Cohnella abietis: one gene and its partner. The protein of the gene in region 2 interacts with the protein of the main gene of each other region in a pairwise test. Links are inferred from orthologs where the notes say so. Each region holds a gene or a part of one and is shown on either strand. Other genes may lie near its edges.

Region 1 (4,537 bases), 2.7 Mb from region 2 along the record:
TGTATTAGGTGCTGGACTATATGGAGGTTTTACTTATTTAACGATTCTTATGCAAAATTACATGGGTTATTCAGCATTTGATACAGGCGCAAAAATGTTGCTCATTAGTGGTTTTACAATAGTTCTTGGTCCGATTGCAGGAATTATCTCAGGGAAGATTGGTAATCGTTGGTTAGTTAGTGGAGCGCTATTTATTGGTGCAATCGGAATATTTGTTATGCGTTATATGATCAAAGCTCCGTTTGAATGGAGCTATCTAATGCCTGGTTTTATTCTTTTAGGTATTAGTAATGCTTTAGTCAATCCACCTATTACAACTGCTGCTATGAGTTCAGTTGATAAGGAGTATGTAGGCATGGCTTCTGGTATCTTAAATGTCTTTAGACAATTGGGTATCTCCTTTGGTGTTGTACTGCTAGGAATTAAATTAACGGAAGGTTATAACGATTCGTTGAACACTAATATCATGAAGGTAGCCAATATTCCTGCCGAGTTTAGAAATCAAATGTTGGATGTTTTCCATAAAGCTGGAGCTTTTGGAGGTTCACAGCTTTTTGATAGCAAGCAAGTGGAAGTATTTAAAGATGTGCCAGCTTTTGATGAAATGAAGACGATCGTTTTTAATGCTTTTAACGCAGGTATGCAAAATGTAACACTATTGATTGGTATCTTCTTATTAATTGGTACATTTGCGAGTGCAATTTTGATTAAAAACAAAAAGAAAACACAGAACGAGAATTAATCTTCTTTCACTTGTTATTAGTCATCCCAACCACTACGTCGTCGTTCCGCTTGATCATCAAAAAATTTAAGCCCCACGCCATGATTCGTTAGTTAATACCGGGTGAGAAAGACCGGCGTGTCATATATCTTGCGCTTACTGAGGAAGGTGTGGAGACATGTGACAGGATGGAGGATAAGAAGCATGCGCTTATTTTCAAGTATATCGAGCGTTTTAAAAGAGCAAGAAGCCATTTACTTTTATAAAAACTAAAGGAAATGATGAATCCTTATTTTAACTTTTTTTGGAGGTTGATTAGAAATGAGAATAGTATTGAAGTTTAGATGGTTAGTGCTTGCGGTTTGGCTAATTGCAGCGGTTGGACTTATGGCTACCGCACCTGGCATGCAGGATCTGGTACGAACGAAGGGGCAGATTAATGTTCCAGATGGGTACTCTTCGACCGTAGCTCGCGAATTAGAGAAGGCCATTGGGGCGAGCGATAGCTCTGGCGCCAGCAGCGGAATGCCAACCGTTCTTGTATTCCATAAGGATGGAGGGCTGTCAGCTGCAGACCTTGCAGAGGTGAAGGGCGGTATCGATAAGCTTAAGAGCGATGGGAAGTCGATCGGCGTGTTGACAGTCATTACCCATTTTGATACCAAAGAGCTGGCAGAGCAGATGGTATCCAAGGATGGCAACACCATCATTGCCCTCGTGAATGTCGAGACTGGCGACCGTGAGATCTCCGAGCTTCGCGACGGCCTATACGGGGCGATCTCGGATGTGAAAGTGGAGCATTATTATACGGGTAACTGGCTGATTTCCGAGGACGTTCTCCAAAGCTCGCAAGATGGGCTTAAGAAGACAGAATTCATTACACTTGGTTTTATTCTAGTTATTTTGTTCGTTGTATTCCGTTCGGCCCTCGCGCCGCTCGTGCCGCTTGTAGCGGTAGGATTTACGTATTTAATTTCGCAGTCCATTATTGCTTTTCTGGTCGAATACTTCGATTTCCCGTTGTCTAATTTTACGCAGATCTTTTTGGTCGCCGTATTGTTCGGAATAGGAACCGATTATTGCATTCTGCTCATCAGCCGCTTTAAGGAAGAGCTTAGCCATAGTGGCGGTGATAAGACGGAAGCGATCGTCAATACGTACCGTACAGCAGGAAGAACCGTATTGTTCTCTGGATTAGCTGTATTGGTCGGTTTTTCGGCTATTGGCTTCTCTACCTTTATGCTTTATCGCTCGGCTGTTGCCGTTGCGGTCGGCGTAGCTATTTTGCTCATCGCTTTGTTTACGATTGTACCGTTCTTTATGGCAGTGCTCGGAACAAAGCTGTTTTGGCCGGCAAAAGGTTCTTTGGAACATAAGCCAAGCAAGCTATGGGGAACGGTCGGCAAGTTTTCCTTGAAACGTCCATTATGGGCGCTCATTATATTAGCCGTCATTATTGTTCCGTTCTTAACAGCTTACAAAGGTACGATCTCTTTTAACTCGTTAGATGAGATTGGCGATAAATACGATTCGGTTAAAGCTTTTAACATCATATCAGACAGCTTCGGCCCTGGGGATTCACTTCCGACAACCGTAATTGTCAAAACCAACAAGCCGCTGGATACGCCTGAGGGGCTTGCTACATTGGAGCAAGTAAGCCGAGAGTTGGCAAATACGCAAGGCGTAAAAGCAGTGCGCAGCGCTACTCGTCCTACAGGCGAGGTTATGGAGCAGTTTCTTGTCTCCGATCAAGTGGTGATTTTGGAGGATGGTCTTGGCAAAAGTGGCGAAGGCATAGAAAAAATTCGGAATGGGCTATCAGAAGCAAGCAGCGCTCTGAATGAAAATGCGCCAAAATTGAATGAGGCCGTAGATGGTGCCGGGCAGCTCGTGGTTGGTGCAAATAAACTGAAAGATGGTATTGTGCAGCTTGGTGATGGTTTGAAACGCATCCAGCAAGGCTTGAAGGACGGCTCGGTTGGTGCTGGCGAGCTTAGCGAGGGAATGAAGCAAGCGCAGACCAGTGCCGAGCAGTTGGCAGGCGCAAGCAAGCAGCTGCAGGCCAGCTATGCAAAGCTGGGCGGAGGTCTTGGACAATTGGCACGTGCTTATACAGCCATTGCATCGGAGCAAGCGAAGCTTGCGGATGGTTTGTCAGGCGTCAAGCAAGGACTAACTGGTCTTCAAGAGAGCTACCCAGAGCTGCAAAATGATGAAAACTACAAGCAAGCACTAAGCACACTGGCTCAACTGCAAGCGGGAGCTTCAGGTATTAGCGGTCAATTGAAACAGCTGAACGCGCAGCTTGTCGGAATTTCTTCAGGCATGACGAAGGCCAATGCAGGCTTCTTACATGCAGCAGAAGGCCAGTCGTCACTGGTTGCTGGCCTTGGTAAGCTGGCAGCTGCACTGTCCGAGCTGCAAAAAGGGATTGCACAGGCCGCTACAGGCCAAGGACAAATCGTCTCTCAGCTACCAAGCCTAACACAAGGATTTAACGAGCTGACAGATGGCCAGAAAGAACTGCGGGGGGGATTTGCTTCACTTAACGATCAGCTTGGCGAGCTTACAAGCGGCCTTGATCAGAGCGTAGCTGGCTTGACTCAGGTAACAGATGGACTCGCTTTGGCAGGGGGTTACCTAAATGGTCTTGCCGGATCGCCGAATAAACAAATGACAGGCTGGTACATCCCGGAAGAAGCCATTGCAAATGAGGAATTCCAAACGGCGCTTAATGTGTATATGTCGGAGGATCGTCAAACGGCTAAATTCGATGTCGTATTTGATAGCAACCCGTATTCCCAAGAAACAATGGCGCAAATCGACGGTCTTGAATCGGCTGTGAATCGTGCAATTCAAGGCTCCGCATATAGCGAGTCACAGGTGGCCATTGGTGGCATAACGAGCATGAACAACGATTTGAGCAACATATCGAAAGCAGATTATTCGCGTACGGTTATCTTGATGTTGATCGGAATATCGATTATTTTGATCATTTTATTCCGTTCAATCGTCATGCCATTGTATATGATAGCTTCACTGCTGGTTACCTATTATACTTCGATGGCGATTGCAGAGGTCATATTTGTTCGGTTGTTAGGCCAATCGGGCATCAGTTGGGCGGTTCCGTTCTTCGGCTTCGTCATGCTGGTAGCGCTCGGCATCGATTATAGTATCTTCCTGATGGATCGGTTCAAGGAGTACCGCCATCTCTCGCCGCAGGAAGCTATTCTTGAAGCAATGAAAAACATGGGGACAGTCATTATGTCTGCAGCGGTCATTCTAGGAGGTACGTTTGCCGCGATGCTACCTTCTGGCGTAATGTCGCTCCTACAAATTGCGACTATCGTACTTTGTGGACTGTTTATGTATGCTTTGCTCATGCTGCCACTATTTATTCCAGTTATGGTCCGTACGTTCGGGCCAGCCAACTGGTGGCCTTTCATGGGCCGCAGGCCGAATGAGGAGCAATAGAGCCGTGCACGCGGCGAGCATCAGTTGAAGGGGCAGCATGTCTCCCATAATTCCACGCACTAAATAAATCGAAAAAAGGGTTACCTAGGGCATGTATCTACACTGGTACCCATAGACTGGACACTTAGAAAAAAGGGTCCAGTCTATGGGTACCTCTTTGTATACTGGAGTAGGCAACGGAGGGGATTACATTATGAGCAAGAAACGGTTTACGGAAGCATTCTGCCTGGGTCTATAATGGCTTCTGGATCTGATGCATAACATTATTGACTATTTCCTAGTTTCAATCTAAACTGTAGCTAGTTTCAATATTAGGGGGATGTATCAAGTGTCTGCAGTTGT
Region 2 (4,817 bases):
CTTCTACAAGCCCCCCGTTGACATGCACAAGACGAAGCTGGATAGAATTGTTTTTGTTGCGCTTAACTTCCTACTCGTGCTCGCTACTTTTCTGCTGTTATACTACCGATTTGCGTAAGCAATAACTAATAAATTGTCTGCATGTGTATTACCACCCTGATGTATAATAGGTAAAAAAAGGAGGAATATTGCATGGAGCAATTTGCGGTTGTTGTTAAAGAAATTCGGAAATTTCTAGCTTCTTTCAGAATCGTAAGGCAATTAATGCCCTTTCACCTACACATTATTTTTGGCGGACTAGGAATACTGTTATTGCAGGAGCTTCTAGTAAGAACAGACATAAACTACAAAACGTATAATACATTATTTTACGACATCCCTCTTCACTGGATCGCTTTTTATGGATTTTTCGTCGGGGGATGGTTAACGCTCATTTCTAAAAATGTAAAATACTTGCCTTATGCTTTGTGGGGGTATGCGTTTCTAGCTCTATTCCCTTTCGAATATCTGGGACTATACAACTTTCTGCAAGCGGCAATTTACGGAGTAGCCGGATATGCTCTGTTCCGCTATACAGCAACCTCGCATGGCGCTTCAGATAATCAAAGCTTGAATGTATAACTTTAGACATTGCACCGAAGCTAAAGAGCCAATTACTTGACCTACGGGTTTAGGAATTGGCTCTTTACTTTGTAGCGAGCAGAAGCTTTGAATATACGTCGACTAGACTGAAGACAATAGGTTTATACATTAAATTCATTAAGCTCCAAGGTATTAAATAAACTAGGCATCAAGCTACATATTTTGTCGACCAATTGTTCGATTAACTATTTCCTTGTTCACATTAATGTACACACTATCGCCATTTGACTTGTTGACTTAATGTTCGATAAAATTAAATGGATAGTAAATGGAAGTCGTAGTTATAAACAGATAAACATAATGAGGAGTGGAGCCGTTTGAAAAGTGTTATTGGATTTTCTTTGAAAAACAAATTCGCATTATGGATGATTACGATTATCGTAATTATTGCCGGTCTTTATTCTGGACTGAACATGAAGCAAGAGAGCTTACCAAATATTAGCTTCCCATTTCTTAACGTTACTACAATTGTTCCTGGTGCTGCTCCAGATGTCATTATAAAGCAGGTAACAGAGCCATTAGAGCAACGCCTCAAAAATGTAGATGGAATTAAGAATATCACTTCGACTTCAATGGAGAATGTTTCTTCCATTGCAATCGAGTATAATTTTGGTCAAAATATGGAGGCCGCAGTTACCCAACTACGGGAAGCGGCTGCAGAGGTTACCCTCCCAGAGGGAGTAAAAGCACCATCTATTTCTAAATTCTCCTTTTCCTCTTTTCCAGTTATCACTTTAAGTGCTTCTGGACAAAGTCTTGAGAATTTGACTAAAATCGTTTCCGATCAAATTCGTCCCGCACTGGAAGGTATCCCGGGAGTTGCTTCCGTTCAAATTGCAGGGCAATACGTTGAGGAAGTTACATTAAAGTTCGATGCTAAGAAAATGGCTGAGCTTGGATTAAATGAAGAAACAGTTAAAGGAATCGTTCAAGGCTCGGCTTTGAAGGTTCCGCTTGGCTTATTCCAGCTGGAGCAAACAGAGAAAACGGTAGTTGTTGATGGCCGTGTCACAACCATTGACGACTTGAAGAAAGTGGTAATTCCCGTTTTCCCATCAGCTACTAACCCTGGTGGTGCAGAGGCAGGAGCTGGTTTGCCTACTGTTACATTGGATGAAATCGCGGATGTGAAGATGACGGGTAAGGCGGAGTCGATCTCACGTACGAACGGCGAGGTTTCCATCGGAATCCAAATTGTTAAAGCCAACGATGCGAATACAGTTGATGTCGTTAATGGGGTTAAAAAGGAAGCTGATAAGCTGAAGGAAACCTTCAAGGACCTGAAGCTAGACGTCATGCTGGACCAAGGAAAGCCTATTGAAGAATCGGTTAAGACGATGCTTAGCAAGGCATTGTTCGGCGCATTGTTTGCAGTAGCTGTTATCTTATTATTCTTGCGGAACATTCGTACAACCATAATATCTATCGTTTCCATTCCATTGTCACTCATCATTGCAGTGCTTCTCCTGAAGCAATTCGATATTACACTTAATATTATGACGCTTGGTGCCATGACAGTTGCGATTGGGCGTGTGGTCGATGACTCCATTGTCGTAATCGAAAATATATACAGGCGTATGTCGTTGACAGGTGAGAAGCTAAAGGGCAGAGAGCTTGTTCTTGAAGCCACTCGGGAAATGTTCTTACCAATCATGTCTTCCACAATCGTAACGATAGCTGTTTTCTTGCCACTTGGTCTCGTAAGCGGAATGGTTGGACAGATTTTCCTTCCGTTCGCATTAACTATCGTATTCGCATTGTTAGCATCGCTTGTTGTTGCCGTTACTGTTGTGCCTATGCTAGCTCATCAAATGTTTAAAAATGGGATTAAAGCAGGTAAGGGGCACAATGAAGAGGAGAACCATGGACGACTCGCGAATGGTTACCGTAGCTTGCTTACATCTGCTTTGAACCATAAGATCATCACTTTGGTTATTGCATTCGCGCTGCTTGTAGGAAGTGTATTCCTTGTTCCGTTAATTGGAGCGAGCTTCTTGCCGGAGCAAGAGGATAAGTACGCTATGGTTACGTATTCCCCTGAACCGGGCGATCGGATTGAGGATGTCGAGCAGCGTGCCTTAATAGCAGAGAAGTATATGCTGGAGCAACCGGATGTTATTAGTCTGCAATATTCTATTGGTGGCGAGAACCCGCTACAACCGGGACCTTCGAAGTCGGGATTATTTTTCCTACAGTATAATAGCAAGACGAAAAATTTTGCGGATAAAAAAGAAGCGTTGCTTGAAGGATTGAAGAAGGCTGTGCCTAAGGGTGAATTTGCTGAGATGGAACAGGGTGGCGGCTTAGGAGGAAGCAACTTCAGTATTAATGTTTATGGAGACAATCTGGAGGAAATAAAGCCGGTAGTCGATAAGATAGCGGATTTAATGAAAAATGATTCTTCCTTCGAAAAAGTAAGCACGAGTCTATCCAAGACATACGAGCAATACACTATCGTGGCTGATCAAGCGAAGCTAAGCCAATATGGATTGACTGCTGGCCAGATTGCAATGAAGCTTAGCCCTATACGCAACCGCGCTGTACTGACACAGGTTGAGGAGCAAGGCAAAACGTATAACGTATATGTAGACGTTTCGGTAGCAGAGTACAAGGATATTAATGAGATACTCGATGCGAAGCTGCAATCTCCTCTTGGGGTTGAAGTAGCTATTCGGGACGTAGCTAGTGTCGAGAGAGGAACTTCCCCGAATGCTATCAAGCGGGAAAATTCTAAAATGGTTGTGGCTGTAAGTGGAGCAATCACGAAATCGGATGTAGCTAAGGTGTCGAGTGATTTACAAGCAAAAGTCGATAAGCTGGATAAGCCAGCTACCGTAGAAGTAAAATTTGGTGGAGTGACTGAGCAAATTAAAGAAACATTCACACAGCTAGGGCTCGCAATGGTAGCTGCAATAGCTATCGTATATCTCGTGCTGGTACTTGCATTCGGAGGAGGTCTTGCTCCATTCGCGATAATGTTCTCCTTGCCATTCGCGATTATCGGTGGACTTGCAGCGCTTTATCTCACAGGTGAAACGCTAAGCGTATCTGCTCTTATGGGCGCACTTATGCTCATTGGAATCGTGGTTACGAACGCAATTGTTCTCATTGACCGCGTTATTCACAAGGAGCAAGCAGGCTTATCGACACGTGAAGCATTGCTGGAAGCAGGAGGCACGCGTTTACGTCCAATTCTCATGACGGCTTTGGCGACAATCGGAGCGCTTTTACCACTAGCATTCGGCTTCGAGAGCTCTGGAATTATTTCCAAAGGGCTTGGCGTTACCGTTATTGGGGGGCTTATAAGCTCAACGCTGTTGACGCTACTGATTGTTCCGATTATTTATGAGATTCTCATGAAAATGAGACGTAAAACAAATAAGGTAAATGTTTAGTCGTCTGTAGTATTGTAAACAGGGGTTGTGGAGAAGGAGGAGAGTCATGCAGGACAAAAAAAAGCAGATTCTCGATGCAGCGATACTCTGCTTTGCCAGAAAGGGATTCAATGCGACTTCTATTCAAGAAATCGTCGATGAGCTTGGAATGGCAAAGGCCTCCATATACTTTTACTTCAAGTCGAAGGATGATTTGTTATTATCAATCATTGAATATTATGGGGAAATGATGTTTAATCGGCTGGAGGAGCCCCCGGAGGAAAGGGGGCTCCCGCCAAAAGAAAAGCTTGTCATACAATTGCAGCGACAGTTTCAATTCATATACGAGCATCAGGACTTCATGCGGATGTTAATTAAAGAGCCGCTAACGGGCTTACATCCACAAATCCAGCAAAAGGTGCTAAGAATTCGTGCGTGGGGCAAGCTATGGAACATGACCCAGCTAACGGCAACCTACGGCCGATCTATTGAGCCGTACTTGGGAGATGTTTCTGCACTATTGTCAGGTATTGTATCTCAATATTTAGAGGCTATTCTTTTTGAAGAGCAGAAATTTGATGATCTTCGTATAAGTCGTTTTCTCGTTCGTAGACTAGATGATCTCATCACAGGAATTGAGCAAGCAAGGGAAGTGCCCATATTGCCTATTCCTGATATAGCAACGCTGCGTAGTATGGCTGGTTTATCTCCGGAAGCAGGTAATGAAGAGGTAACTCTTGTCGAGGAGATAGTCGATAAGGTTAATGCATCAGCGTCGGAGAGCTACTGGGATGAAGGAAC

Evidence for each region. The genes of interacting proteins can lie anywhere in the genome.
Region 1: the proteins of KCTCHS21_RS04185 (region 2) and KCTCHS21_RS15990 interact in binary tests that used the Bacillus subtilis proteins (3 or more experiments, as listed by UniProt). The link is inferred for Cohnella abietis from one-to-one orthologs.

Annotation. Positions count from the first base shown.
Region 1 is NZ_AP019400.1:3,690,838-3,695,374, reverse strand. The notes cover bases 678-4,395. They hold KCTCHS21_RS15990 (MMPL family transporter), read left to right. Parts: upstream 678-1,042; coding sequence 1,043-4,195; downstream 4,196-4,395. Other genes in these bases: KCTCHS21_RS15995 (MFS transporter), read left to right, coding at 678-742. Also shown: more of KCTCHS21_RS15995, read left to right, coding at 1-677.
Region 2 is NZ_AP019400.1:1,033,342-1,038,158, forward strand. What follows is about bases 618-4,237. They hold KCTCHS21_RS04185 (efflux RND transporter permease subunit), read left to right. Parts: upstream 618-959; coding sequence 960-4,037; downstream 4,038-4,237. Other genes in these bases: KCTCHS21_RS04180 (hypothetical protein), read left to right, coding at 618-621; KCTCHS21_RS04190 (TetR/AcrR family transcriptional regulator), read left to right, coding at 4,084-4,237. Outside these bases: KCTCHS21_RS04175 (DoxX family membrane protein), read left to right, coding at 1-118; more of KCTCHS21_RS04180, read left to right, coding at 193-617; more of KCTCHS21_RS04190, read left to right, coding at 4,238-4,817. UniProt on the Bacillus subtilis protein: Required for self-resistance to surfactin, an antimicrobial lipopeptide surfactant produced by B.subtilis. Also required for swarming motility.